DNA from 4 places in the Desulfobacter sp. genome. Region 1 is predicted to be linked to each of the others. Evidence: predicted binding sites of a transcription regulator. Region 1 holds the regulator's gene; each other region holds the start of a gene.

Region 1 (7,534 bases):
ATCAAATGGAAACGCTTTTAACCCATCTGGTCAATATCAGGAAAGCTGCAGGACAGGCCCTATGACAACACAATTGGCAGATATCCGGCTGCTGCTTTTAGATGTGGACGGGGTGCTCACCGACGGCAGCATTACCTATACGGACACAGGCGAGCAGATCAAAAGTTTTAATGCCAAAGACGGCCTTGGCATCCGTCTGCTCATGGAAGCAGGTATTCCTGTCGGGATTGTCACGGCAAGAATCTCGGGCGCCCTGCGCCACCGCTGCGACAATCTGGGCATCACCCTGGTTTTTGACGGGGCCAGGGACAAGGCAAAGGCATTGGCATCCATATCCGCAACTACGCAAATCAGGGCCGCACATATTGCTTTCATGGGGGATGATCTGATTGACCTGCCGGCCATGACCCGGGCCGGATTCGCCTTTACGGTGGCCGACGCCCCTGACGAAGTTAAGGACCGGGCAGATATGATTACGGATTTGCCCGGGGGAAAAGGAGCGGTCCGCCAGGCCTGTGAGGCCATCCTCAAAGCCAAGGGCCTTTGGGAAACTTCGGTTTCAAGGTTTCTGTCATGAGCAGCGCCGGCAAAAAAAAACTGATACTGCCCCTGGTTCTGCTTTTAGGACTCATTCTTGCAGGGTTAGGTGCGCATTATTACATCAACCATCTGCTCACCAGGCCCATAAAACTTGAAAATATAGAGGTGGATGACAAAGCTGCCCTCAAACTCAACATCCTTGAGCAGATTTCCAAAAAAAACGGCATCACCGAATGGAAGCTCAAAGCATCCAGTGCCACCCTGCTCAAAGACCGGAACAAGGCTGTGCTCAAAGACGTTGACATTGTTTTTTACACAAAGCAGAACACACAAGTCCTTCTCACCGCAGCCCGGGGAGAGCTCGACACCAAAACCCATGACATGACCTTTTCAGGGAATTTTATTGTCCGGTATCAACACTACTCCCTGACAAGTGAAACATTGCATTATACCAAAAAACCGCATATAATACGCTCTGATTCAAGGGTTACAATTAATGACGGGAACTCCGTAATAAAAGCAGACAGCATGGAGATCCTGCTAAACCAGGACCTGATCATCTTAAAAGGACACGTAGAAGGACAACTGAGTGAAAATAGCCAGGATTCCAACATATTATAACATCGCTTCGGCGTCATTGCTGATACTGCTGTTTCTTTCTACACAGATCTCCTTTGCAGCCCAGGGGAAAAAAGACATTGATAAGAAACAGCCACCTGCTGACCTGAGAATTACTTCGGATAAAATGGTCGCCAGCAAAGACCAGTCCATGGTGGAATTCATGGGCAAGGTCAAGGCGGTCCGGGCAGACAGCGTGCTTTTAGCAGATTCGGTCAAGGTGTTTTTCCATACCTCGGAAACCAAAAAGAAAGGCCAGTCAAACATCAGGCGAATTCTTGCCACGGGGAATGTGGAATATACAGAAGGGGATCGGAAAGCATTTTCGGACCAGGCGGATTATGACACCGCAAATGAGATACTGGTGCTCACCGGGGAACGAGCCCGCCTGCTTACGGGAAAAAGCTGGATCACCGGCAAAAAAATTACCCTGTTTAAGGCCCAGGAACGGATGGTTGTGGAAAGTGCCGAAAAAACCAGGGTCGAAGCTTTTTTCGATGTCCAAGACCAGGGCAGGTCCATGGATAAGCCTTGAGGGATAAGCCTTGAAACAGATGAGCCGACTGGTGCTGAAAAACCTTGTAAAGGCGTATGGCGGTAAAACCGTGGTGGATCAGGTCAGCCTGACCGTGAACCAGGGCAAAGTGACCGGACTTCTGGGACCCAACGGTGCCGGCAAGACCACCACCTTTTATATGACCGTGGGCATGATCCGGCCGGAAAAAGGCACGGTTCATCTTGACGGGGAGGATATAACCCAATATCCCATGTATATCAGGGCCAGGAAAGGCATTGGTTACCTGCCCCAGGAAACCTCTATATTTAAAAAACTGACTGTCAGGGAAAATATAACGGCTGTTCTGGAGGTTATTGACAAAAAAGTCACGGACATCAACCAGAAAGCCGAAACTCTGATGGAAGAGCTTGGTATACTGGCCCTGGCCGGGCAAAAAGCCGCGTCCCTGTCCGGTGGAGAGAAGCGCAGGCTGGAAATTTCAAGGGTTCTTGCAACGGACCCTCTATTTATTCTGCTGGACGAACCCTTTGCCGGCATTGATCCTCTGGCGGTCATCGACATCCAGCAGATCATATCCCAGCTTACGGACAAAGGCATCGGAATATTGATTTCAGACCATAATGTCAGGGAAACATTAGGCGTATGCGACACGGCTTATATCATGAGCCAGGGTGTGGTTATGGAATCAGGACCGCCGGAAAAAATTATTTCAAGCAAAATAGCGAAACGCATTTACCTGGGAGATAACTTCAGACTTTAATCATGGAACTTGGATTACAACAAAGCCTTGCACTAACCCAGCAACTGGTCATGACACCCCAGCTCCAGCAGGCCATTAAACTGCTTCAGCTGTCCCGGCTTGAACTTGCCGAAATGATCGAGCAGGAAATGGAGCAAAATCCCGCCCTTGAAGAAGTCGTCGTTGATGATGCCTCTGACCAATCCATCACGGCCCAGGAAACCGAAATCCGGGAAGCGGAAAATGATGCGCCTGTCAAGGAAGTCACCATTGAAGAGCGGGTTCGGTCGGATACGGATTGGGAAAATTATATCAATGAATACAACTCCACCGGCAGAATGCACACGGAGTCTGAAAACAGTGAAGCCCCCAATTACGAGGCATTCACGTCTGAGAAACAAACCCTTGAAGCGCATTTGAAATGGCAGCTGATGCTTTCGGATCTTACAGCCCAGGAGGAAGCCATCGGCAACATCATCATCGGCAACCTGAACCGGGACGGATATTTATGCGCCGATGTGGAAGAACTGGCCCAGGCAGCCCAGGCCGACGTCCAAACCGTTGAGCAGGTGCTGGCTGTGCTTCAGACCTTCGACCCCCCCGGGGTGTGCGCCAGGGACCTGTGCGAGACACTTCTCATCCAGGTCCGGCAGCTTGGCATTAAAAACGACATCATCATCCAGATCATTACGGATCATTTAAAAAATCTTGAAAACAGGAACAGTAAAAAAATTGCCAAGGCCCTTAAAATTTCCGTTGAGGATGTGCGGGCCGCAGTAAAAATCATCCAGTTTCTTGAACCCAAGCCCGGCAGGAAATTTGCCACCGATGAATCCGCTTACATCACCCCGGATATTTACGTTTACAAAGTCGGGGATGATTTCAAAATTGTTATGAACGATGACGGCCTTCCCAAATTAAGAATTTCAAGATTCTACAGGGACGCTGTGGCCACCGGCAAAAAGATTCCCAAGGAGACCAAGACCTATCTCAATGAAAAGATGCAGTCCGCCTCCTGGCTGATAAAATCCATTCATCAACGCCAGAAAACCATTTACCTGGTCATGGAAAGCATCATAAAATTTCAAAGGGAATTTTTTGAAAAGGGCATTGCCTATCTGCGGCCTTTGATTTTAAAAGACATTGCCGAAGATATTGAGATGCATGAATCCACGATCAGCCGGGTCACCAGCAACAAATATGCATACACCCCCCAGGGGCTGTTTGAACTGAAATATTTTTTCAACAGCTCCATAGAACGGGTTGACGGGCCTAACATGGCATCGGCCAGCGTCAAGGAGAGAATAAGACAACTCATTGACAACGAAGATTCCAACACGCCCCTGAGTGATGATAAAATCGCCGAAATTCTGAAGGAATCAGACATTCAGATTGCCCGGCGCACCGTGGCAAAATACAGAAAAGTGCTCAATATTCTGCCATCCAACAAACGCAAACAATTATAAAGGGAGTAATTTATGCAGGTCACTATCACGTTCAAAAAAATAGAGGCATCCGATTCCCTGAAATCCTATGTAAATAAAAAGCTTAAACGGTTTGACAAAATGCTGGACGGCCCGGCCGAGGCCAGTGTGGTCCTGAGCGTTGAAAAAATAAGACATATTGCCGAAATCACCCTGACCAGCGGGGCGCTTAACATCCATGCAAAGGAAGAATCCGAAAGCATGTATGCCACCATTGACATCCTGGCGGATAAAGTCAAAAGCCAGATCACAAAACATAAGGAAAAAATCAAAAAACACATGTCAGGCAATAAGTCAAGCCTGGCAGATACCCGGGAGTTCAGTATTGATGAACCGCAGCCCGGGAACACGAGTGACATCGTCGAAGAACTCCTTGATACAAAACCCATGGACATTGAGGATGCGGTGATAGAGCTGGAATCGGGCAAAAAATCTTTTTATGCGTTTATTAATGCCCGCACAGAGCAGGTCAATGTGATTTATAAACATAATAACGGAAAACTGGGACTGATCGCCCCCCAAGGATAGTCGAAACCCATGAAAATCAGTGACATTCTAAAGCTGGACGCCATTATCGCAGAGATGGAAGCCAAAAACAAACCAGAGGTTATAAAAGAACTGTCTGGCGCTGTTGCACCGGTGGCCGGAACCCAGGCCCAGGATGTTGCGGCAGTCCTGATGGAACGGGAAAACTTAGGATCCACAGGCATCGGCGGCGGCATCGCCATTCCCCACGGCAAGCTGGATACAGTAAAATCCATTGCTGTGGGATTTGGGCGCAGCATCAAAGGCGTTGATTTTGATTCTCTGGATAACCGGCCGGTCCATCTTTTCTTCCTGCTTTTAACACCTGAGCATTCCACAGGGGGGCACTTAAAGGTTCTTGCCCAGATTTCCAAGCTGCTGAAAATGAATCAGTTTAAAGAACGCCTGTTATCGGCAGGTTCAGCAGAACAGATTCATCAGATCATTCTGGAGAATGACGAAGACTTTTAACCATGGAAAATCTTAAGGTTTATATCATCACAGGGATTTCAGGTTCCGGGAAGACAACCGTTGCCCAGGCATTTGAAGATGCAGCCTTTTACTGCATTGACAACATGCCCATGGAACTTGTGCCCAAGGTGCTCGAACTGCCGCTGGGGGAGAGTGCCAAGGTCAAGGGTGCAGCCTTTGTGATGGATATGCGGTCAAAAACCTTTATACAAACATTTGTTTCAGGCGTCTCTGCGCTAGAAGAGATGGGCGTTTCTCCAGTCATCATTTTCCTTGAAGCAGATACCCAGACCTTGGTCAAACGGTTCAGTCAGACCCGCCGGCACCACCCCCTGGATACTGGAAAAAACCTTTTAGACAGCATCAGGGCCGAAAAACAGGGCATGGCCCCCATCCGCAAGCTGGCTCACCAGATCATTGACACCTCTCATTTCAATGTGCATCAGCTTAAAGCAAAAATACTGCATCTTGTGTCCAAGGATACGGGTTCCGAAAACTTCATGAAACTGAATATCATGTCCTTTGGCTACAAATACGGCATCCCGGTGGACGGGGATATTGTGGTGGATCTGAGGTTTCTGGCCAATCCCTATTTTGTGCCCCAACTTAAAGCCCATAACGGAGAATCCGATGCGGTAAAAGCCTTTGTCCTGGAAAACCCGGAGACAAAAACCTTTTTAGAAAAATATAACGATCTTATTGACTATCTCATTCCTTTGTATAAAAAAGAGAATAAGGCATATCTAACACTTGCACTGGGCTGTACCGGCGGCCGCCACCGAAGTGTCGCCATTGCCCGGGCTGTATTTGAACGGCTGATAAAAAAGGGCCTGAATCCAAGCTTGCGGCACAGAGACATTGACAGAGACATCATGGAAATATGATAGGCAAACTATGACAGGAATTTTAATTGTAACCCATGCGAATCTGGGGGCAACATTGATTGAAACCCTGGAATTTATTCTGGGGGCCAAGCAGGAAAAACTTGAATCCATATCCATAGACATCAAACAGGACCCGGAAAGTTTACGAAATAAAATCAAAAAAGGGATCAAAGATGTTTATTGCGAAAATGGGGTTATTATTTTAACCGACATGTTCGGGGGTACACCTTCAAACCTGGCCTATGCCTTTCTTGAAGAAGGAAAGGTGGAGGTGATTTCAGGCGTCAACCTGCCCATTGTTCTCAAAGCGGTAACCACCCGGGAGAAGATGGGAATCAAAGCATTGACTGCAGCCCTGATTGAACACGGGAAAAAAAGCATTTCCCTTGCCAGCGACATCCTGAAAGGGACCAGCCGGTCCTTATCCTAACCTGTGCCGTGCCTGTTTCCCTTTTGGGCATGGACAAGCATTTTCATTTTTGAAGGAGGCTTAAAATGACTGTAAAAATAGGAATTAACGGATTTGGCAGAATCGGGCGCATGGTTTTTCGGGCTGCCCTGGGAAATGATGCAATTGAAATTGCGGCCATCAATGATCTGACAGACACCGAAACCATTGCCCATCTGCTCACATATGACTCTGTCCACGGGCGTCTGCCCAACGAGGTGAGTCATGGAGAAGGGTTCATTACCGTGGATGGGAAACAGATCTGGGTCACCGCGTTAAAGGATCCTGCCCAGATTGCCTGGGCCGAAGCCGGTGTGGACATTGTCCTGGAATGCACCGGTCTTTTCAGAAACCGGGAAACCGCAGGCAAGCACCTTGAAGGCGGGGCCAAAAAAGTCATTATTTCAGCGCCTGCCAAGGACCCGGATGTTACCATTGTCATGGGCGTAAACCATGAAGATTACGATCCCGGAAATCACCATATTCTGTCCAATGCCTCCTGCACCACCAACTGCCTGGCCCCCGTGGCCAAGGTGCTGCTGGAAAATTTCGGTATTGTATGCGGGCTTATGACCACGATCCACTCCTACACAGGGGACCAGCGTCTGCTTGATTTCCCCCACAAGGACCTGCGCCGGGCAAGGGCAGCCGCGCTGTCCATGATTCCCACCACCACAGGTGCCGCCAAAGCGGTTTCCCTGGTATTGCCCGAGCTTGAAGGAAAACTCAACGGCCTTGCCGTACGGGTCCCCACACCCAATGTATCCCTTGTGGATCTCGTGATCACCACCGAAAAAAAGAATCTGACCAAGGAGATGATCAACCAGGCCCTTAAAAAGGCATCTGAAACCAGCCTGAAGGGTTATCTGGGGTATTGCGACAAACCCCTGGTATCCATTGATCACAACTCCTGCCCGCTTTCTTCCATTGTTGATGCCTCCTGTACAGATGTCATCAACGGCGAAATGGTAAAAATCTTTTCATGGTACGACAATGAGGCCGGTTACTCACACCGCATGGTTGATTTGGCTGCCATGGTGGGCAACGCCCTTTAAAGGAGGTAAAAAAATGACAAAAACGCCGAAAAGAACGCCATTGATTGCCGGCAACTGGAAAATGTACAAGACCGGCACCCAGGCTGTTGCTGCGGCAAAACAGGTGGCAGACTTAACCAAGGGTGTGGACGGCGTTGATATCATGATTGCCCCCACTGCACTGTCCCTGCCCCTGGTGGCAGCGGTCCTGGGCAAAGATTCCCAGATCCGGCTGGGGGCCCAGAACATTTACCCCGGCACGGAAGGTGCATTC
Region 2 (7,534 bases), on a different contig from region 1:
AAAGGTGTTTGAGTCAAAAATAAGCAACGACTATATACCCGATGCAGGGCTGGGTTATGGTAAGGCATTGTTTGAAAACCTGCGGTATTATGACGCGTTGAGCGTTCTTAATTATGTCATAAAAAATGATGTGAAAAAGGTTTATGATTCTGCTGATCTGCTCAAATACACGGCAGATGCCAATTTTGAATTGGGCTTAAGTCAAGGTGCCCGGGAGAATTATATCCGGCTGTTGAATCTTTTTCCCGATATCAAAGCACCGGACATGGCGTTAAGCAAGGTCGGCGATGCCTACGGAATGGAGAATCAGGAAGAAAAGGCGATCAAGTTGTACGAACTGGTCCGGGAAAAATATCCGGACTCTCCGGGATATATCAATGCCTCCATTGGGATTGCCAGGTATTTAAAGACAGATGCTGAAAAGATTAAGATTTACGAAATGATCAAGACCCGGTTTCCTGAAAATACCTATGCCCGGATCGCCATGATGCGCCTGGCTGAAATCTACCAGCAGAACGGTGAGTATGATAAGTGCATCCAGGAAATTGAGGACCTGTTGTCCACCCATCCCAGGGGGTTGCGCTACGAGGCGGTTAAGTTAATGCAGAAAGCCTACGAGGCACTGTTCAAAGAACAGTTGAAGGCAGATGAATATACCTCTATATTAACAAGATATGAAAAAGAACAGTTCAAGTTAAAAAAAATGGGGGGCCGGCTGATTCCCTTTTATGTGGGCAGTGCCTATTTGAAAGCCGATCTGTATGAAGAGGCGTTTAATCAATTGATTTCCGCTTATAAACTTTATAAAAGGGAAGAGCGGCCGGCTTTACTGCTGTTTGGGCTGGGTAAGGCCATGGATGAATCCGGCAGGGATGATGATGCTTTAAAACTATTGGATGCCTTTGCAAAGAGGTTTCCAAAGGATAAAAACCGGGTGGAGGCCCTGACCCGGGTCGGGCAGATTTATCTGGAAAAGGGCAGTTTTTCAAAGGCAGATAATGCGTTTGCCTCGGCGTATACGGCGGGGCGGGACGCTCTGGATAAGGGGCGGATACTCATGCTTCGCGCCAGTGTCTACCAGAGAAAATCAGACCTGAAGACAGCGTCCGGACTCCAGGCCCGTGCGGTGAAAGCGTTTGCCGCATCTCCAGGCGGAAATTACGAGTTACTGGCAGGCGCTTACAAAACTTTGGGTTCATCTTACCTGGAAATGAAATCCTATGGGCAGGCAGCCGATGCCTTTGCCAAAGCCCTTGATTTTTCAGAAGGTGACCGGGATAAGGCCAATATCGGTTTTCTGTTGGGGGACGCCTACCAGAAAGGTAATGTGCTGGATAAGGCGAAAAAGACCTTTGAGCAGGTGGCGCAGTCTTACGACTCGGTCTGGGCCCGGCTTGCCCGGCAGCGGCTGAGCACTATGGGGCTGGCGGAAAAAATGATAAATTCATAAGGACCCTTTGGCAACGTGCCTGGACAAAAATTATTTCTCATAATTGAAAACCCCAAAGAGCGAATGATCTATACCGATCTGTTCAAAGGAATGGGTTTTCTGGTTGATGCTGTGCCCGAAGGCTCGGGTGCGCTCAATTACCTGCTGTCCCAAAAACCTGAGGTGGTTGTGGCCGACGATGGTACACCGGGGTTCTCTACTTTGGATTTTCTTAAACAGGCGGCGGATTCAGACACCGGGGTGCCAAAGACCATTATCCTTACCTCGGATCCTGTGGTGGATTATGCTGTCAGTCTGATACAGCACGGTGCCATGGATTATCTGATCAAGCCGGTTGACCCAAGGCAGCTTGAACTCAGCGTTAAAAAATCTTTGGCCACAGCCATTGCGCCGTTGCCCTCTGAAAAGGAAAAAACAGTTAAGCATAAAGCGGTGCAGATTGTTACTAAAGACCCCAAAATGGAGAATTTGCTCAAGCTTGCCGCCCGGGTGGCGGATTCGTCGGCATCGGTGCTCATCCAGGGGGAGAGCGGCACCGGCAAGGAACTGCTTGCAAAGTTTCTGCATGAGAAAAGCGCCCGCTGTAATCAGTCCTTTATCGCCATCAACTGCGCGGCCCTGCCGGAAAATCTTCTGGAAAGCGAATTGTTCGGCCATGAAAAAGGTGCTTTTACCGGTGCATTGGCAAGGAAAGCCGGCAAGTTTGAACTGGCTGACAAGGGGACCCTGTTTCTGGACGAGATTACGGAGATGCAGTATCATTTGCAGTCCAAACTGCTCCGGGTACTTCAGGAAAAGGTGGTAGACCGGGTGGGGGGAACCCAGCCCGTGGGTGTGGATGTCCGGGTGATTGCCACCACCAACCGGGATGCCAAATCAGCCGTGGAGAACCATGCGTTCAGGGAAGATCTGTTTTACAGGCTTAATACCATTCCTCTGATTATTCCCCCGTTGCGGGAGCGCAGCCAGGACATTCGGCCCTTATGCGACTTTTTCATAAAAAAATACTGCAGGATTGACGCAAGATCTGTCAAAGGATTGACAGATCAGGCACTTTCCGTACTCCATAACCATTCCTTTCCCGGCAATGTCCGGGAACTTGAAAATGTTATTCATCGTGCTGTCCTTATTTCTGAGACCGATATGATCACCCCTTCGGATCTGCTCATGGACGATGGCGAAGAAACAGCCTTTTCTGAAGACACAGGTGCAGAATCCTTTGCTGATGAGGACTTTTCTGCAGGGTCCCTCAAAGAGATGGAACATAGAATGATTTTCAGAACACTGGATCAGACCGAGGGAAACCGGACCCATGCGGCAAAAATTCTTGGAATCAGTGTCAGAACCCTTCGCAATAAACTGAACGAATATAAAGAACCTTTCTGATTGTTCCTGCTGTTTGTTATTTCAGGCATGTAATTTGCTTTTTCGTTTATGATGTTGATATTCCGGCGCGCTTGTCCGGATATTTAATCCAGATATCCAATCTGGATATCTGGATTAAATACCACCTGCGGCTGACCTGGAAGCGTTAATTGAAAAAACGGAGATCAAAATGGCTGATTCAAGAATTTTCGGGCACACATACGAGATGATCGGAAAAAGTATGGACATCTCAACCCGGCGTCATAACCTGATAGCAGGCAACATCGCCAATATGGATACCATCGGGTATACGCCCAGCGATATAGATTTTCAAAGTGCGCTCAAACGGGCCATGGCCGGACCTGAACCTGATTATCTGGAAAAAACCAATGAAAAACATTTGCCCGGCAATATTGAAGGGTCTGCCGGTCAGATTAAGGGTATGGAGAGCGAAGATGTGGACATCTATCACCTGGATTCGGTGAACATTGATACGGAAATGATGAATCTGATGGAGAACAATGTGAAATTCAGATCTACGGCCGAGATGCTGTTGCGTAAAATGACCATACTCAACTATGCCATTGATGAGGGAGGGAAATAATCCATGGATTTAATGAATGCAGCAAAAATCAGCGGCACGGCCCTTGCGGCCCATCGTATGAAACTTAATGTGATTGCTGAAAACCTGGCCAATGTGGATACCACCAGAAGTGAAGACGGCGGACCCTATCGTAGAAAAATGGTGGTATTTAAAGGCGATAATATCGACTCCTTTGAAAGTGTGGTGCAAAAAAAAATTCGAAAAGAGCAATCCGGCGAGATTGAATTATCTGCCATTGAGTTTGAGGATGAGAAAAAGCCGGATAACGGTACGGGTGTCAGGGTAGATCAGATTGTCAGGTCCCAGGAGGATTTTCACCTGGTGTACAACCCTGCCCATCCCGATGCAGATCCGGACACAGGATATGTGAAGATGCCCAATGTGGACCATTTAACTGAAATTTCAGACATGATGGTGGCCCGTCGAAGCTATGAGGCCAGCGTTACGGCGCTTTCCACCACAAAAGATATGGTCTCCAAAGCCCTTGAGATTGGTAAGTGATTTTTTAGGAAAAGGATTGGATAAATGGATGAGATAAATGCAGCAGTCCCCGGCAAACTTTCTTTGTACCGGGAATCTGTGGCGGACCGGGTAGCCAAGCGACGCCCCGAATTCATGGAACGTCTGGAATCAGCCATCCTGGAGGTTAATAATAATCAGCATGTGGCAGATGATTCTGTTGAGGCTGTCATTGAAGGCAATCTTGGTATCCATGAAGGCATGATGGCCTTAAGCCGTGCCTCCACCTCCCTTAAAGTACTGGCACAGGTCCGGAACAAGGCCATGAGTGCCTATGAAGAAATCATGCGTATGCAGGTATAACCCCTTGCAGAGCAGGAGCCGCGTAAATGAATCCCGTAATTAAAAAAATCATTACCATGTTCAAAGAGATGAGCATGGTCCGTAAAGTCCTTCTGGGCGGACTGGTTCTAGTGGTGGTGGCAGGGTTTATCACCATGTTTTTCTGGGCTAACAAAACCTCTTATAAAGTCGCATATTCAGGGTTGAGCCAGGAAGATGCGGCTGCTGTGGTGGACATATTAAAATCCGCCAAGACGCCCTATCGTCTGACCGGTGACGGGACCACTATTCTGGTGCCGGAAGCCATGGTGTATGATGTCCGGCTGACCATGGCCAAGGAAGGTATTCCCAAAGGCAGCGGGGTTGGATACGAGATTTTTGATAAAAGCGACTTCGGTACCACCGAGTTTGTTCAGAAAATTAATAAAAAGCGGGCGCTTCAGGGGGAGCTGGCACGCACCATTACCGCATTTGAGGCTGTTAAGGATGCCAAGGTCATGATTGTACTGCCCAAGGAGTCGGTTTTCGTGGAGGAGACCAAACAGCCTTCGGCATCCATTTTGCTGGAACTGGTTGCTGATCTCAAGAAAGACGAAGTGGCTGCCATTGCACATCTGGTGGCTTCTTCAGTTCAGGATCTGACCCCGAAACTGGTCACCATTGTGGATACTGCGGGCCGGATTCTGTTTGAGGGAAAATCCGAAGAAGAGCAGGCCCGTATTGATGCAGAAAATCTGGCAGATGCCCAGTATCAGTATAAGGTGCGGTTTGAAGAGAATTTGACGCACAGAATTGAGACCATGCTTGAGCGCATCGTGGGCACGGACAAAGCCATTGTCCGGGTTACCTCGGAAATGGATTTTTCCAAAAACAGCATGAATGAAGAAATTTATGATCCGTTTGAGCGGGGCGGGGAATTTATCCGCAGCCGGAAAAACAAAGCTGAAAAGGTGGTTCAGCTTAATGAAGAGATCGGTATTCCGTCATCTGTCAACCCCATCACCGATGAAGACCAGACCGGCAATAAAGACCGGGAGCGGATCAATAAGAGTGATGATACAGTTAATTACGAAATCAGCCGACGGGTCAGGGAGACCCAGAAACCCATGGCTGAGCTCACAAGGCTTTCAGTCGCAGCCGTGATTGACGGTAAATATGAGTTCCAGGCAGATGGCAAGGGCGACACCAAACGGGTGTATATGCCCAGGTCTGCCGAGGAGATGAAGCAATTTCAAAGTATTGTCAGCAGGGCCATGGGATATAATGAGGAACGCAACGACCAGATTTCCATGGAGTGCTTCCCCTTTGCCTCCATCGGCGACATGCAGGGAACCCAGGAAGAACTTACAGGCTGGCGCATGGTCCAGAAGGAATACGGACGTCTCATTGCCAATTTACTGCTGGTATTTGTATTGTTTTTGTTCGTCATCCGGCCTATCATAAAAACCGTTCGCGACATCAAGGTTACGGTGGAACAGGAGGCCCTGCCCTCACCGGAAGAACTTGCCCTGCTTGAGGGAGAGGATAAGGAACCTGGCTTTATTGAGATGAATGCGGATCAGCAGCGTGAATTCTTTGAGATGATGACCGAAGAGCAGAAGGAAGAGTTCATTGCGAAAATGACCGTAGCAGAGCGGAACGCATACCTGGCCAACATGAGTGACCAGGAAAAGGCCCGGTATTATGCGGAAAAAGATCCGTCAAAGGCTGTGAATATCATCAAGGGATGGCTCGGTGAAGTAGAGGAGGAAGAGGAGGAGTAATTCCATGCCAAAAGCAATTGATCCGGAAAATCTAAACGGTTGTCAAAAGGCTGCAGTATTTCTCATGTACATGGGAGAAGAATATACAACCCAGGTGTTTTTAAAAATGAAGGAACAGGAGATTGCTGACATTGCCTTTGAAATGTCCAAGGTTGACCAGATTACACCAGCCATGCTCAAGGTTGTGTGCGCTGATTTCAATGTCAAATTTGAGGGTGAGTCTAAAATAGTTGTTGAAGGGGACTCCTTTATTAAGAATGTCGTAACCAGAACGCTAAATGACAAGGACGCCAAAGCCATTCTGGACGACCTGGAAAAGAAGAAACAGGACAAGCCTTTTATCTGGAGCCGGAATGTGAATGTGAACACGTTGTCTACATATATTGAAGGTGAACATCCCCAGACCATAGCGATGATCCTGGCCCATATGCCTGCAGAAATTTCTTCGGAAATCATGATGAATTTGCCGGACGAACTTAAAGGCGATATTGCCATGAGGATTGCCCGTCTGGGTCAGATTTCCGAGGATGTTGTCCGTGATGTAGACAAGGCCCTGAAATATGAACTCAGCGGTGCTGTGGGCCCCGGAGGCAAAGCAGGCGGCTTGGAAGTCCTGGTGGATATCATTAATGGTGTGGATAAATCCACCGAAGATGCGGTTATGGAATATGTTGAGGAAGATGATGCAGACATGGCCAATGAGATCCGCAAACTCATGTTTGTATTTGAGGATTTGACCAACGTTGATGATACGGCCATGAGAGAAATTCTCAAGAAGGTTGAAGGCCAGCAACTCACCTACGCATTGAAGACCGCAACCGAAGAGATGAAGGCCAAGATTTTTGCCAACCTGTCCCAGCGGGCAGGTGAAATGCTTAAAGACGATCTGGATGCCATGGGTCCTGTCCGCCTGGCAGAGGTTGAAGAAGCCCAGCAGGCCGTGGTCAGGGCTGCCAAAGAGCTTGAGGCCGACGGCACCATAACCCTGGGTAAAGGAAAGGATGATATCCTTGTCTGATCAAGCAGAACATAAAGACGTGCGGTCATCTTTGGCGGATGATGGATTCAAGCCCATAGATGTGGGTTCCCTTGACAGTTTTGATAACGAGGTGTCACTTAAAAGGCCGGATACCCGGCCTGATTTTGACCGGTTTAAGCTTTTGTTTGATCCCTTGGACGTTCAAAAGGAGGAAGGCGGGTTTGAGGCCCTTTATAAAGTGACCAAACAACTTAAAGAGGAATTGTTCGAGCCTTTGATTCAGGGTGCGGATGTGGTTGCGGATAAACCCGGTACAAAAAAAAATGTCTCTGGGCCTTTGGCGGAAGAGGATGTTCAGAATGCGGATGCGCCGGAACAGGGACCCACGCCGGAAGAACAGGGCTTTGCCAAAGGGTATGAACAAGGTCTGGCCAAGGGCCTTGAAAAAGGGCGGGCCGACGGCCATGCCAAGGGTTATGCAGAGGGGCTGGAAAAAGGCCGGATACAAGGATTTAAACAGGGAGAGACCGACGGGCTTGCCAAAGGTACGGCCGACGGTTTTGAAAAGGGCC
Region 3 (7,534 bases), on a different contig from region 1:
CGGATGGCCCGTTCAACCGGCAGCACAAAAATCTTACCATCACCGATTTTACCGCTGTTGGTTGCAGACCGGATGGTTTCCACGGTTTCGTCAAGTCGGTCGTCGGTCACAACAATCTCAAGCTTGATTTTTGGAACAAAATCAACAACATATTCCGCACCGCGGTAGATTTCCTTGTGCCCTTTCTGCCGACCGTATCCATTAACTTCTGTAACGGTCATGCCGTAGATGCCGATTTCGCTCAAGGCCTCTTTGACATCATCCAGCTTAAAGGGTTTAATAATCGCCTCAATTTTTTTCATTCATAACCTCCTTTGACTGTATCTGTGGAAGACGGTTAATAATAGCGGTTTTTATCTGGTCCAATCTCTCTTCTGATTCTATTTTCTGGTCCCCTTCAATATCCCGGACGTAAAAAACGTCCATCACCTGGTCCACCTTGGTGGCGACCATGGCGACATTGACATTGATGCCGGCCCGGTACAAGGCATTGGTAACGGCAAACAGGAGTCCTGGGAAATCATACGTTAAAACTTCAATAATCGTAAAAAAGCTGGATGTCTCATTGTCTATGCGGACCTGGTTGGGTTCGGGCCTGCTTCCGCTGGATATGGTCACTTCAGTGGGAATTCTCTCAAGTACATTATCCAGGTAATGGTCCTCTTCAAGTGCCATGCTTAAATCCTGTCCGGCCTTTTCCCATTTTTCCTTTTCAAAGAGACGGTCCTGGGGAGGGCGGACATTGAAGATATCCAGAAAATGGCTGTCACCCAGAAAATAGGCCTGGGATCCGACAATATCAATATTATTCTGGAAAAAGACGCCGGCAAGCTTGGAGTAAAACCCGGGTTTGTCCTTGCCGCAAATGGAAACGGTTCTCATATCTGACTCATTTGCCTTTGTGATCTGCCAGATATATTCCCGGTCCCCAAGATTTCTGAATAAATTAATATGATCCACGATGTTCTGGGGCGGCACGTAAAGCAGGTAGCGCCGGGACATGACGGACAACTGCCGGGTAACCTCTTCTTCCCTCCAGCTTTCCCGCAACAGGTCCAGGACATCTTTTTTCTTTTTTTCAATCAAACGCTGGGTTTTTTTGGACGCCAGTTCCCCTGTTTTAATGATGCTCATGGTTTTAAAAAACAGATCCTTAATCAGGTTTTCCGTCCAGTCGTTCCAGGCCTTGGGTCCCGTGGCCTTGGAATCTGCAACAGTGATCAGGAAAAGCATGCGCAACAACCGGATTTTTCCTATCTTATTCGCTGTGTAAACGGCGGTTTCCTCATCAAAAATATCCCGCCGGGTGGCGGTTTTTGCCAAAAACAAATGGTTCTCAATGAGGAAAAGAATGTCTTCTTTTTCCGCAGGACTGAATCCGAGACGGTCAACAACAGGTCCGGCAATTCCGGCACCTCTGAGAGAGTGCTCTTTGGCAGGATCGGCTTTACCGATGTCATGGAGAAGGCCTGCCACAAGCAAAACATTTTTATTCCTGATCTCCTTGAACACGGAGTTATAAAGGGTTCCCATCATCGTGTCGCCGGGATCCTTGAAATTGTTAAGGATCTGTACGCAGCGGATGGAATGCTTGTCCACAGGGAACAGGTGGTATTGATTGTACTGAATTTTGTGCACCAGCGGCAAGAATTCCGGAATAAACTGCGCCAGAATGCCGGTGGAAAGCATGACATTGAGTACATTGAATTTCCACAGGGACAGGCCCAGAATCCGCTTGAAAATCTTAACGCATCCGGGATCCGTGCGGACATCATCATCCACAAGGTGACGGAATTCCGATGCGATCCGCCTGGCCTCAATGGACAGGGGGATCCGGGTCTGACCACTTTCAAGAAAAATACGAAGCAGTAAATCAGGGTGCTGGATAATTGAAACTGTGTTGGCAAAGCAAAGCCGGCGTTTTTTTACGACCAGACCATCCGTTTTGGTAGGCTGTGCGGCAACCGCTTCTTTTTTAACCCGGCAGGTGGATACAATATCTTCAAATGTAATTTGGTAAATCTGCTTTAAAAAATCCATTTTCTCATGCAGCTCACCCAAAAAAACCTCCACCTGAGGCAAGCCTGACATATCCGCATAATCCATCAAACCGGCTACTTCTGCCTGATGTTCAAAATGCAGGGTATCGTTTTTGCGGTGACTGATATAGTGCAGGCGGTTGCGCACATCCCAGATATAGGTTAACGCATCTTCCAGATTCTCGTATTCAAAATGGGAAAGAAACCCGTAATACTCCAGATCCCGGCGGAACTTGATATTGGATTTAATTTTAGCGTACCACAGCAGGGTGTGATAGTCCCGTAAACCGCCAAAACCTGATTTTAAATCAGGGGAAACCAGATAGGAAGAGTCCCCGAAATCCTCCAGGCGCTTTTCTCCGTTCTCGTACAAATAATTGAGTGTGGGCTTCAAGTGCTTTGCGGCTAATTGCTGCCTGAACTTTTCCATGAATGCGGAATATATCAGGGAGGCACCGCAGATAAACCTGGCATCAAGCACGGTGGTCAGGATATCAAAGCGCTCAAAGGACATTTTAATACATTCGTTGATGTTCCGGACCGCGTACCCGACTTCAAACCGTGCGTCCCATAAGGGATACAAAAGTTCCTGGACAAAGGCCTCCACATCAGGCGGAATGGTTTTATCAAAAAGGATGAGCAGATCAATATCTGAATGAATACACTGCTCTTTCCTTCCGTATCCCCCCAGGGCAATGATGGCAAAAGGACTGCCCGAGATAACCATTTTCCTGGCGGCAATACTTTTCTCAAACACCCGGTAAAAGTATTCATCGAGACGGGTAGTCATTTTTTCCAGGAAATTGGTTTCTTTCCCCTGGAGATACTGATCTACCAGCACTTGTTTCTGTTCAACTAATAGTTTGGCTTCAGGACTGTCCATATCTGTTTGATATCTTGATTTTTGACCTTTTAATATATGCCCTTTTTCCGGCAAAACATCCCATACCGCCCGAACAATACCCTAAAACGATTCTCATCACTTGTTATAAGTGTTGCAATGAATGTGCCAGTCTTTTATTTTCAAGAGGTTATAAAGCACGCATGCGGCCAGCACCTGCAAACCAAAGAAAAGAACAAAATTTATTACAATAATGTCTGCTTAAAAATGAGACATATTACTTTTTTGTAACCATTTTCCAGGTGGGGGGCTAAAAATCGGCAGACGGACAACAGGCGGATAGATGATATGTCGAATCGTTGAAAAAGCATGGATAATCAGCCAGGCACATGGCATGCTTGGCTGCGGAAAAAGCTTAAAAAAACAGCAACTAACAAACGCCACTACTTTTTATCTATTTTTTCAGGCTCCTTTTCCTTGTCGTCATCAATGGGCTCTCTTGTTGCTTTCTTGAAATTCTTAATGCCTTTTCCTAAACCAGCACCGATTTCAGGCAGCTTGCCCGCGCCGAATATAATAAGGATAATCACCAGAATTATTATCAACTCCGGCATTCCTATACCACCAATCATGATTCAAGCTCCTTGTTTTGTTCATGGCGTTAACACAAAATTTATTAAATCAGGTCATTAGCATTTAACCTGTACGAAGTCAATCATTAAGGATTTATGTGAGCATGACGTAATGTTTCAGTTTTGTAATAAACCATTCGCATTTTAATTATATGCAGACCTTGCTCCGGTATCTCCCTTTTTCCCTCAACGTACAAAACCTTGATGGGAGAATAGATTAACCATTGACTCTAAAAACGGAGGCTGCTAACCAACCAGCTTGAGTTTATGCTTTTTCAACAAACCCGACATAACGGAGAACCCAATGACAAAACATCAAGACGCACGGTTCCAAGGGGCCCATAAATATGTACTTGACCCTGAACTTGCATCCATTGTCAACATATCCATGACCCTTGAAATGCCCCTGCTCTTAAAAGGAGAGCCCGGCACGGGCAAAACCATGCTGGCCCATGCCATTGCTGACACCCTGGACATGCCGCTGATTATTCTCAATGTCAAATCCAGCATGAAACTTGTGGAGGCCCTGTACCAGTATGACACCCTGACCCGTCTCAACGATTCCCGGTTCGGGGATTCCACCAGGGATGTCAGCAATATTGATGAATATATAAAGATGGGAAAAATCGGCCAGGCATTCTGTTCAGAGAAGAGAACCGTACTCCTCATTGACGAGATTGACAAGGCAGATACCGATTTTCAGGATGACATGCTTGATGTCCTGGACCAGATGCAGTTTGATATCATTGAAACGGATCAAACCGTATCTGCAATCCACAGACCTGTGATCATCATCACATCCAACGCCAAAAAAGATTTGTCCGATCCCTTTCTGGGGCGGTGCAATTTCCACCACATTGCATTTCCCGACCCCAAAATGATGCGCAGAATTATCCAGGTCCATTTCCCCTCCATTGATTCAAAGCTGGCAGAAAATGCCATTGAAGCATTCTATGCGGTCCGGGACATTGACGGAATTGAAAAAAAACCGGCCACCCGGGAGCTGATCAACTGGATACGGGCGCTTCAGGCAGATCCCGACTTCAAAGCCGGGGATCTTATCAAGGGCAGCATGCCGTTTTTAGGCGTACTGTTCAAAAAAAGCCCGGATTATGAACGGGCCCAGAAAATGACCGGTCGGCGCAACCGGTTCTAAGGACCTATCCATGTTTCTAAAGTTCTTCTACACATTGAAGGATGTCGGAATACCTGTCTCCCCCACATCTTTTCTGACCCTGCAAAAGGCCCTTTACCAGGGACTGATTACCAGCCTGGACGATTTTTACACCTGTGCCCGGGCCGTGCTGGTGAAAAGCGAGCGCTACTTTGATCTTTATGATCAGGTGTTTGCCTACCACTTTGACGGCGTTCCGCTGCCCGAAGACGAGAGCTTTGAAATCGACCAGATGGCCAGGGCCATGCTGGATGAATGGCTGAAAAACCCTAAAATAATGGCCGATGCCCTGAACATAGATGAAAACACCCTGAAAAAATTGACCCCGGATGAGCTTATTGAATATTTCAAAGAACGACTCAAGGATCAGGACGGTCGCCATGACGGCGGAAGCAAGTGGATCGGCACCGGGGGTATCTCACCTGTGGGCCATTCCGGGTATCACCCAGGGGGAATGCGTGTGGGGGGCACCTCCAGAAACAAGTCTGCGGTGAAAGTAGCCGGTGAACGAAGATACAAGGACTATTCCACCCGGGGCCCTTTAACACAGGCAAAAATCGGAGAGGCGCTGAAACGGCTTCGCCACATGATTCCAGCAGGCCCAAAGGATGTAATCAATGTGGACCAGACCATCCGGGCAACCCTTCACAACGCTGGAGAAATAGAATTGATCTTTGACCGGGCCATGAAGGACCGGCTCAAGGTTATCCTGGCCATTGACAACGGCGGGTGGTCCATGGACCCCTATATCCAGGTCGTCCAGACCCTTTTCAACTATGCCCGGGCCCAGTTCAAGGAGGTAAAAACCTATTTTTTCCATAACACTATTTATGATTGTGTATGGGAAGACCCGTCCCGGTATAAAAAAACAAAGAAAATAGTGGACTTTTCCCGGCAGGACCCGGAAACCAGACTGGTTATTGTGGGGGATGCCAGCATGGCACCCTATGAACTTCTGGCATCCAACGGATCCATTCACATTACGGATCGCAGCGGACGCCCCAGCATTGAACAGCTTAAATTTTTATCTGAAACTTTCAGGTGTGCGGTGTGGCTCAACCCGGTCTCACAAATGATGTGGCACTATACTCACACCATCATGGCCATTTCCAAGATTTTTCCCATGTATGAATTGTCCCTGGACGGGCTGGAGCAGGCGGTCACAAAGCTGATGGAAAAAAAATAATTTTGTTTGAACAAAAAATTACCCATCTGCGGCGTTGCAGAAAAATTTGCATCTGGGTAACTTTTTGCTTAAACACTATATTTCGGTTCAAACTCTATTTACCCGGCCAGGCCGGATTTGCCGGTATATTGTAAAAATTCAGGGTATTTTTGAACACGGCAGAGGCCAGCTGGTCCGGGTCTTCTCCGCGCACCCGGGCAAGACAATCCATCACGGACCGGACAAACGCGGGTTCGTTGCGCCGGTGTTTGTTTTTCTGGGGTTTGGGCGTCAGATACGGAGCGTCGGTCTCTATGAGCAGCCGATCCCGGGGAATTAAAGGGACAATGCTGCGCAGGTACTCCCCTCGCTGGAGAATGGTAAGAATTCCGGTAATACCAATATAATACCCTAAATCAAGGTAATTAAACATATCCTCTCTTGTGCCGGAAAAACAGTGAACCACTCCTTTTCTGGACGTGGGTCCGTCTGATTTCACGATCTCATAAAACCGACCCTTGGAATCCCGTTCATGGAAAATCAGCGGCAGGTCCAGGTTCCCGGCCAGGGCAAGCTGGGCCGAAAAACAGGCTTCCTGGTCTTCCTGTGGTGAAAACATGCGGTTGAAGTCCAGCCCTGTTTCCCCCCAGGCCTTGACGCAGTCATGGGTCAGGGCCAGTTGTCGAAGTTCATTGAGTACCTGGGCAGAACACTGAACCGCATCATGGGGATGAACCCCCACAGACGTGTAGACATGATCGAACCGGGATGCGATATCTATGGCCTTTTGGGAGGTGGCTCTGTCAATTCCGACCACCATCACGGCCAGAACCCCTTCCTGGCGCGATCTATCCATGACCTGGGCCAGGTCATGGTCGTAGCATTTATCGTCAATATGGCAATGGGAGTCAAAAAGGATCATTCATCTATTCCTATGGTTTTTCTGGTTTTTCCTTTTCTCTTCTCCTGAAAAGCAACGCAAACTTGCGTTTGCAGCAAAATAAACCTAACGGTCAAAGTTTTAAGCCTTCACTGAGTTGGAAGAAGCCGGTTTACGGGTTCAGTGAAGGCTTTGTGTAAGAAAAACTGTTTTCAGCACTCCTTGACACAGGCGGTTTATATCAGTAAATTCAATGCCAGTCAATTATCCCTAAAAGACCACAAGGCAAATCCCATATGAGGGCCAACAGCGGCAAAGCTAATATTATCAGGCTGTTTAATGTAACCAAGCGCTATGGCGGCAAACTGGCTTTAAACGACATCTCCCTTGATATTGAACCCGGTGAGTTCATTTTTATTTCCGGGCCTTCCGGGGCCGGTAAATCCACCTTGCTCAAAGTTTTATACCTGGCCGAACGGGTGTCCGAAGGACAGATTCTGATTGACGGCATGAATCTGGCACGGATTTCACAGACAAAACTGCCTTTTCTGCGGCGCCGTTTCGGCATGGTGTTCCAGGATTTCAAGCTGATCCCCAGCCGCACCGTTTTTGAAAATGTCGCCCTGGTACTCAGGGTTGCCGGAGAAAACCCGTCCTATATCAAAAAAAAGGTGATGCACGTACTCAGGATCACGGGCATGGAAAAAAAAGTCAATCACCTGCCGCAGACCCTGTCGGGCGGAGAACAGCAGCGGGTGGCTGTGGCAAGGGCCGTGGTGGGAGAACCATCCATTATCCTTGCA
Region 4 (7,534 bases), on a different contig from region 1:
TGAAAGCCGTGCAAAATGTCCATGCAAAGCAGGAAACAATACCAATGCACTGTACGGAAAGAATCTTAATGCTTGTGCCGCCGATGTTAAAGATACCAGCGGCAAGGGTTCCCCAGGCACCGCATACACCGTGTACGGAAACTGCACCAACAGGGTCGTCAATTCTGATTTTATCAAAAAACAGTACGGCAAAGACAACCAGAATACCGGCGACGGCGCCGATCAGAATGGCTGAACCAGGTGTAACATTGGCACAGCCGGCAGTAATACCCACAAGACCTGCCAGGGCACCGTTCAAGCTCATGCCCACTTCAGGCTTTCCAAACTTAACCCAGGAGACGATCATGGATATAACACAGCCTGTGGCAGCAGCCAGGTTGGTATTTACAAAAATCATTGCAATGTCTTTATTTGCAGCAGTGGTGGAACCCGGGTTGAAACCAAACCAGCCGATCCACAGGATAAACACGCCAAGGGCGGCCAGGGGGATATTGTGACCAAGAATAGGTTTAACACCACCGTCTTTGGTGAACTTCCCAATACGGGGACCAAGAACGATGGCACCTGCCAACGCAGCCCAGCCACCGACAGAGTGAACAACTGTGGAGCCTGCAAAATCAATGAACCCAAGACCTTCAAGCCAGCCAGAACCGTTGAACAACGACCCCCAGGCCCAGGAACCAAAGATGGGATAGATCAATGCGGACAGAACCGCGCTGTAAATAAGGTAACCGGTAAATTTTGTGCGTTCAGCCATGGCACCGGAAACAATGGTGGCAGCAGTTGCGGCAAACACAACCTGGAACATCCAGAACGCCAGTACCCAGGGATCTCCGCCGACCTCAAAATCACTTAGGAAAAAACCGGTAGTACCGAAAAAACCGGTTTTAGAGGTACCGAACATCAGGCCGAAACCAATGGCCCAGAAGAAAAGTGATCCCATGGCAAAATCCATCAGGTTTTTCATCATGATGTTTACCGCGTTTTTAGCACGGGTGAAACCTGTCTCCACCATGGCGAACCCGGCCTGCATAAAGAAAACAAGGGCTGCTGCAATAAGGGTCCAGACATAGTCGGCATGGGTCTGGACCAGTTTGATGGCCTCGGCATTAGAGAGCACTGTCGGGGCCTCGTCTGTCCCGGCCCATGCTGCTGTGATGGTGCATGCCAACGAAGTCAGAATCATCAGTACATACTTCATTTTTTTTTAATCTCCTATTATGTTTAATAATTTAAATTTTATAAAGCTTCTGTTCCGGTTTCACCCGTACGAATACGGACAACATTTTCCACAGGAAGAACAAATATTTTACCGTCACCGATTTTTCCTGTTTTCGCTGTTTCTACTATTGTATCCACCACAGCCTGGACCTGGTCATCTGCAACACAGATTTTCAGTTCAACTTTGGGTACAAAGTCTGTCTGGTATTCTGCGCCCCGGTACACCTCTTTATGCCCTTTCTGGCGGCCGAAGCCCTTGACTTCCGAAATAGTCATTCCGTTAATGCTGATTTTGGCTAAAGCATCTTTAACCTCATCCACCTTGAACGGTTTAATTACCGCTACAATTTTTTTCATGTTTTCTTCCTTTGTTAAATGTGCATTAAAACAACTTACGCTTTGTAAAAAGCAAGAGGGGTGCCAAAAATCATATTTTTTAATATTTTAATACATCTGTTTGAAATTAAAGAATATTTATATATAAATCCCTCGAGGGCATCTTGAAATGAAATAACATTTTTGAAATTTAATTGATTACAATAATGTTATTTCATCCTCATTGTCAAAATTCAGCCGTGAAAATAAATACGTTTTTGTGTTTTCATGCAAAAGAGACAAAAATAAGAAACGGAAATGAGTATCCATAAGGGATCTAAAGAGGATTACAATTTCGTGCACGGTCTTTCCCCGGGAATAGCCCCGGAAAACAATTATGTAGAATATGGCAGGAGCAGACTGCAAGCGGCCACTTTGGAGATCAATACAGAACCAATGCGCAGCAGGAAGTTTATAATTTTTTTCCATTGACAAAAAATCAACCGCGCTACTATATATACGATTAATCGAAATATCAAACAAAGCATCACAATTGGCCGTATATTTATTGTGATTAGGTATACTGCTAATGCAAAAGAGCGTTAAAGAAAAAAAAGACGAAGAAAATGATGCGATTAAGGCATTGAGTTTATGCAAAACTGCCCGTGAACTTATTCGCGTTCGAAAGCCCAGACAGGCGGAAGACTTGTTGCTGGCGGCTCTGGAAATATTGCCTATAAACCCTTATGTACTGGTTGCGTTAGGTGATACCAAACGAATGCAAAAACAGTTTAGAACGGCTGCAAAATATTATCAAAGGTGCCTTGGGGCAGACCCGCTGAATCCTTTTGCCATGTCCGGTCTTGGCGACGCATACAGGGGCAGCGATAATCTGGACGGAGCCATTGGCATCTGGGCCAAGGCCCTGGATGCCTACCCTGAAAACTACCTTGTGATGACCCGGCTGGCTGATGCTTTAACCAAAAAAGGAGACCTTACCGCTGCCAGACAGATCTATGAAAAAGCCATCAACCTGAATCCTGATGACCCCTTTGCCCTGTCAGGCCTTGGAAATATCCTAGTCCGCCTCAAGGAATTTGACCTGGCCCGGCCGCTTCTTGAAAAGCTTGTGATCAAACAGCCCCAAAATCCCAGAGCCATTGGCGCACTGGCCAACTTTTACCGTCGGCAAGAGGATTTTTCCAATGCAAAAGCCCTGTTCGAACGGATTCTGGATATTGCTCCCCGGAATGTCTATGCCATGGACGGGCTGGCAGATTGTGCCCGGGGCAACAAAGAATACGAAAAGGCCAAACAGCTGTGGGAAAAGGCCATGGCAGCCGGAATGAGCCGAGCCATCGCAAAAACACGCATTGCAGATGCCTGCCTGCAGATGAAACAATTCTCCCAGGCAAGATATTATTACAATCAGGTGTTGTCTATATCTGAAGACCGATTTGCCCTGTATGGGCTACTGCGCCTTATCGAAGCAGAACCGGGGGATGAACGGGATAAAATTATTGATGCCGCAAAAATTCTGAGCCGGTTGTTTGCCCTTGATCCATTTGATGACCGGACACTGAATGAATTTAACGCCTTCAGGACCCGGTATCCGGAAATGGATGCCTATATTCAGGCCTGATTCAGGCCTTTATTCAGACAACCGCTTTTGCGCTTCTGCCGTCGACCTATTCCAATGGTGCGCGAAAGCCCAGACTCGGATTTGATTGCCGATATCGAAGGAAGCCGCCAATTTTTCAATGCCGTGTCATCCACAGATAAAAAAACTGAATCTGTGTCTTAAATCTTACTTAACTCTATTCTATCCAGGCGCATCTCGCTTTCCTTCCAGTCAGGCAGATATGTTTCCATAATCTGATAAAAGCGCTGTGTGTGCCCCGGTTCCAGCAGGTGAACCAGTTCATGGACCAGCACATACTCCAGCAGGCAGGGTTCCAGATGCACAAGAACCGTATTGATCCATATGCGCCTTGCAACCGTGTTACAGGATCCCCATCGGGTTTTCATCTTTTTCAGCCGGAATTCGGCCGGTGCCACACCCATGACAGGCTGCCATTTTTCAAGCAGAATCTGAATGCGTTTATTTAAGAGCGTACGCAGCCATCGATTCCACAGATTTGCCTCCTTTTTCGGATCAAAACCGGAAGGTGCCCGGATAACGATTTCGGATTCGGATTCGGGGCTCAAACAGATTCCGGGCCGGGCATTGCAGGTCCCACGCACCACAGACAGTTGCCGGCCCCATACCATGCATGAAAAGCTGTCCTTCATTGCCAATAATGGTTTAAAAAGCGGCGGCCCATCGCCCAGAGCAGTTAATTTTTGCGTTAACCAGGCAGATTTGGACTGAACGGCATGTTCAAACGCTTTTTGGCTGATCCGGGAAGGCGCGGAAATCCGAACAATTTTTTTATCCGGGTATATCCTGAAATAGATATGGCGGATACGTTTATATACCAGTTCATATTGCCACCCTTTGGGGGTGGCGGGAAAAATCCGGTTTAGATCCTGCATTACCGGGCTTTGGTTTTCAGGGTTTCAATCAGCTCAGACACCCGTTTTCCCCCGGATGTCCGGGCAGTTGGATTAACTTTTACCAGCTGTTCCCAGGCCTCAATGGCTTTGGGGAGATCATCGAGATCGTGCATATAGACAATGCCCTTGTTAAACCAGGCGGTTTCAAAATCAGGCTGAACAGCAATGGCCTTGCCAAAAGCCTCCAGGGCTTTTTCAGGTTCATTGTTCCGTCGATACATCACCCCAAGGTCTGTGAGAACATGTGGATTGTCCGGCTGAATGGACAGGGCTTTCCCATAGGCATTGATGGCATCCCCAAAACGGTCCAGATCAAAAAAGGTATTGCCCAGTTCGATCCAGACTTGGGCATTATCGGGATTTTCCTTCAAAAACGCCTGCATTTCCCTGATACGAGGATCTGCCATGGTTGCAAGATCCGGTCTTTGATTTTCACCCGCCCCTTTTTCAGGCGCCGACATGCTTTTTGGCATATTCCCTACCATGCCCGGCGGCATATGTCCCATGCCCGGCTGCCTTGAATCAGCCAGCTTGAACGATGTATATGCGGTGCCAATCAAAACCCCCAGTGTCAGGGAAATGAGAATGGAAATATAAAAAGTCTGACGGGGGATCATTTTCTCTTTTTTTGTATCTGGATTCATTTTTCCTGCTTTAAAAATTCCTTGTCAATTATTCACTACCTGAACACCTGTTTTTTGCTACTGAAATGGCTGGTGGTCCCGACCATGTCGGCGGTTTTGTTCCAGAACCTGAAGTCCGCAAGCACCATACCATTGAATTTTCCCTGGCTATAGACTTCAATCCTGAAAATCAGGCCGTCCCGGTCAATTGAAAAACGCTGCATACAATCATTTTTGGTGACAAGAACACCTGTTTCGTCCTCTATATCCTGTTTTGAAAATCCAATAATGTTCACCCGGTGATCCGGTATGGGATGCACCATAAACTGCTCTTTAACCGGAATCCTGGAACCAAAGGGAACTATTTTTTTCTGGCCGTCAACCTCCATCTCAATATTGTCTATTCCCAGATCATACTCAAAATACTGGGGGCTGAGACGGGAAAGGCAGCGGTTGCCGTGGTACAGACTGAAATCGGATTTATTGTGCACCAGGGCCATCAGCGGATTATTGACCAGAAACTGCAGCCTTTTGTCCTTTTCCATGGGCAGGTAATTGATGCGATTGCGTATATTTTCAGCATAGAGCAGAATTCTGCGCTCACCCAGGGTCAGGGCAATATCTTTGTCAATGGCCTTTTCTATTTCATTCCTGGTTAAAGAAAAATCACGTTCAAAAGAAATCCCGGCCTTTTTTAAAAAGGATTCAATGGCCAGAAGGTGATAGTATACACGCCCGGGGGTCAGAAAGGACTTGCTGGCTTCAACACCAAAGGCGGGTTTCTCATTTTTCATGGCAAAAAAGGTAAGTGTTTTTGCCATTTCCTCGTCCCCTTCTGCTGTCCGGGTATTTTTAACGCCCACCGTATGACCGGGATCAATAAGATGGGCATTGACATCTTGGGCACACTGCTGTGCCGTGACTGCAAGATCACAAAACAGGCCTGTGTATTTTACAGGCATCCGGGCCTGGTCAATGATAATGCTTTGCCCCCACCTGTCAGGATTACGCAGATTGCTTTCACAGGTGGGCGTAAAAAATCCCGAGCCGTCATGCAGATTTAAAATAAAATCCACGTCCGGGTCAGTGATCATTGACTTTATTTTAGCAATGGTCAGCCGTTCGGGATCTGTTTTGCTCACCTGGTTAAATTTGCGGTTCATGTCCCCGTAAACACCCCGGCTGCGCTTAATAATACTTTCAAAATTGAGGTTAGGGACCACAATGACCTGGCCGGACAGAATTTTATACCGGGTGGCAATAAGGGCCGCAGCATTAAACCCGCCCGGCTCATCCCCCTGGATGCCGCCCACGATCAGGGCTGTTTTTCCGGGAATCTTTGATGCCAGGGTATGCACACTGAAACCAAGGCCGGATTGGGATGCAAGCACCGGCCCTGCAGACCAGAAAATAGCAGCGATTCCCAAAACCGGCATCACCGGCAAATGCCGGGCCAACAGGCAAAAGAGTCTCATATAAAGATAATATCTTGATATCATGATATTTATTAATACAGACGGATTATTCCTTTGGGTTTCTATTCTTATCCTGAATACATTATCAAATAGCAGGCAAAATGGAAACGCCCCTGCAAACTTCCCTTAAAAAAAAATATTTACCTCCCCCAAAAAAATAAAGTTAAATTTTCCCAGGGAAATTTTACAAGAAATGTGGCATTCTGGAATCAAAAAATCCGGCCAGGCCTGAAGCAGCCGAAGCAGTTCCGGATGGAGCAGAATATCCTTGGGGGAAAGGTTACGGTCATGGGAGCAACCACCAGAAAACCACAACCAGGCCAGGGTCATACAGGAAATAACCTTAGCGCATTTGGCGGCGTTTTTACGCCGTCCATCCTCACAATTCTCGGTGTAATCCTGTTCATGCGCGCCGGGTTTGTCATTGGCCAGGCCGGTATTTTTCAAACCATTCTGATTTTGTGCCTGAGCCATGCCATCACACTATTGACGGCAATTTCCGTTTCAGCAGTATCCACAAATACGCCTGTTTCGGCAGGTGGTGCCTATTTTCTGATATCAAGGTCCATCGGACCTGAGCTTGGCGGAGCCATTGGGCTGGCCCTGTTCTGCTCCCAGGCCATTTCCGTTCCGTTTTATATCCTGGGATTTACCGAATCCATGATCCGGACCTTTCCGGCCCTTGGAGTCCACTTCAGAACCATTGCCCTGATCACCACCGCTTTTCTGTTCATTATCACCCGGGCCGGTGCCAGATGGGCCGTGCGGGCACAGTTCCTTATCATGACGGTTCTGCTACTTTCCATTCTCGCGTTTCTGGGAGGGGCCCTGGTTCACTTTGACATTCACCTGTTTTCAAAAAACTTCGGGCCGGGCTATACAAAGGACATATATACGTTCTGGAAAGTCTTTGTCATCTATTTTCCGGCAGTCACCGGTATCATGGCAGGCATCAGCATGTCCGGGGACCTGAAGAATCCGGCCCGGGCCATCCCGGCAGGCACCCTTGGCGCAGTTGCCACAGGGTTAATTGTGTACGGGCTTCAGATCCTTTTATGCGGCGGGGCCCAATCCCGGGAAGAACTGATTTACTCATCCTTTGAAACACTTTGCAGCCAGGCGCTTTTTAACGCCGGATTCCTGGTGGTTGCCGGTGTGTTTGCAGCCACCCTGTCCAGTGCCCTGGGATCCTTCATGGGGGCACCCAGGGTGATCCAGGCCGTTGCCAGGGACCGGCTGATCCCCATCCTGCACCCTTTTGAAAAGGGGGCAGGCCAGGCCAATGAGCCGGTCAGCGCCCTGTGGCTGACCCTGGGTTTAACCATGGCCACGATCCTGTGGGCA

What was found. The regulator sigma-54, encoded in region 1, starts transcription at its own class of promoters, with help from an activator protein. The targets are predictions, from matches to a motif close to TNTGGCACANTTTCTGCTNT.
Region 2: flgB (flagellar basal body rod protein FlgB) is a predicted target of sigma-54. The motif match lies at 2,858-2,877, and genes of this name have one in related genera.
Region 3: glnD ([protein-PII] uridylyltransferase) is a predicted target of sigma-54. The motif match lies at 3,034-3,053, and genes of this name have one in related genera.
Region 4: AB7U36_RS02965 (P-II family nitrogen regulator) is a predicted target of sigma-54. The motif match lies at 1,627-1,646, and genes of this name have one in related genera.

Annotation. Positions count from the first base shown of each region.
Region 1 covers NZ_JBFXHE010000005.1:26,162-33,695, forward strand. The annotation lists gene kdsA (3-deoxy-8-phosphooctulonate synthase) at 1-65, shown strand, start outside; gene AB7U36_RS01205 (KdsC family phosphatase) at 62-577, shown strand; gene lptC (LPS export ABC transporter periplasmic protein LptC) at 574-1,161, shown strand; gene AB7U36_RS01215 (LptA/OstA family protein) at 1,130-1,693, shown strand; gene lptB (LPS export ABC transporter ATP-binding protein) at 1,713-2,435, shown strand; gene rpoN (RNA polymerase factor sigma-54) at 2,438-3,880, shown strand; gene hpf (ribosome hibernation-promoting factor, HPF/YfiA family) at 3,893-4,426, shown strand; gene AB7U36_RS01235 (PTS sugar transporter subunit IIA) at 4,436-4,894, shown strand; gene rapZ (RNase adapter RapZ) at 4,897-5,778, shown strand; gene AB7U36_RS01245 (PTS sugar transporter subunit IIA) at 5,789-6,208, shown strand; gene gap (type I glyceraldehyde-3-phosphate dehydrogenase) at 6,274-7,281, shown strand; gene tpiA (triose-phosphate isomerase) at 7,295-7,534, shown strand, end outside.
Region 2 covers NZ_JBFXHE010000051.1:2,430-9,963, forward strand. The annotation lists gene AB7U36_RS06160 (tetratricopeptide repeat protein) at 1-1,450, shown strand, start outside; gene AB7U36_RS06165 (sigma-54-dependent transcriptional regulator) at 1,466-2,836, shown strand; gene flgB (flagellar basal body rod protein FlgB) at 3,006-3,419, shown strand; gene flgC (flagellar basal body rod protein FlgC) at 3,423-3,920, shown strand; gene fliE (flagellar hook-basal body complex protein FliE) at 3,945-4,241, shown strand; gene fliF (flagellar basal-body MS-ring/collar protein FliF) at 4,268-5,983, shown strand; gene fliG (flagellar motor switch protein FliG) at 5,988-7,001, shown strand; gene AB7U36_RS06195 (FliH/SctL family protein) at 6,985-7,534, shown strand, end outside.
Region 3 covers NZ_JBFXHE010000021.1:17,124-24,657, reverse strand. The annotation lists gene AB7U36_RS03280 (P-II family nitrogen regulator) at 1-302, opposite strand, end outside; gene glnD ([protein-PII] uridylyltransferase) at 289-2,922, opposite strand; gene tatA (twin-arginine translocase TatA/TatE family subunit) at 3,324-3,512, opposite strand; gene AB7U36_RS03265 (AAA family ATPase) at 3,817-4,668, shown strand; gene AB7U36_RS03260 (vWA domain-containing protein) at 4,679-5,872, shown strand; gene AB7U36_RS03255 (TatD family hydrolase) at 5,967-6,773, opposite strand; gene ftsE (cell division ATP-binding protein FtsE) at 7,028-7,534, shown strand, end outside.
Region 4 covers NZ_JBFXHE010000019.1:44-7,577, forward strand. The annotation lists partial or broken gene AB7U36_RS02960 (ammonium transporter) at 1-1,201, opposite strand, end outside; gene AB7U36_RS02965 (P-II family nitrogen regulator) at 1,240-1,578, opposite strand; gene AB7U36_RS02970 (tetratricopeptide repeat protein) at 2,126-3,178, shown strand; gene AB7U36_RS02975 (M48 family metallopeptidase) at 3,337-4,071, opposite strand; gene AB7U36_RS02980 (tetratricopeptide repeat protein) at 4,071-4,736, opposite strand; gene AB7U36_RS02985 (M99 family carboxypeptidase catalytic domain-containing protein) at 4,772-6,214, opposite strand; gene AB7U36_RS02990 (hypothetical protein) at 6,443-7,534, shown strand, end outside.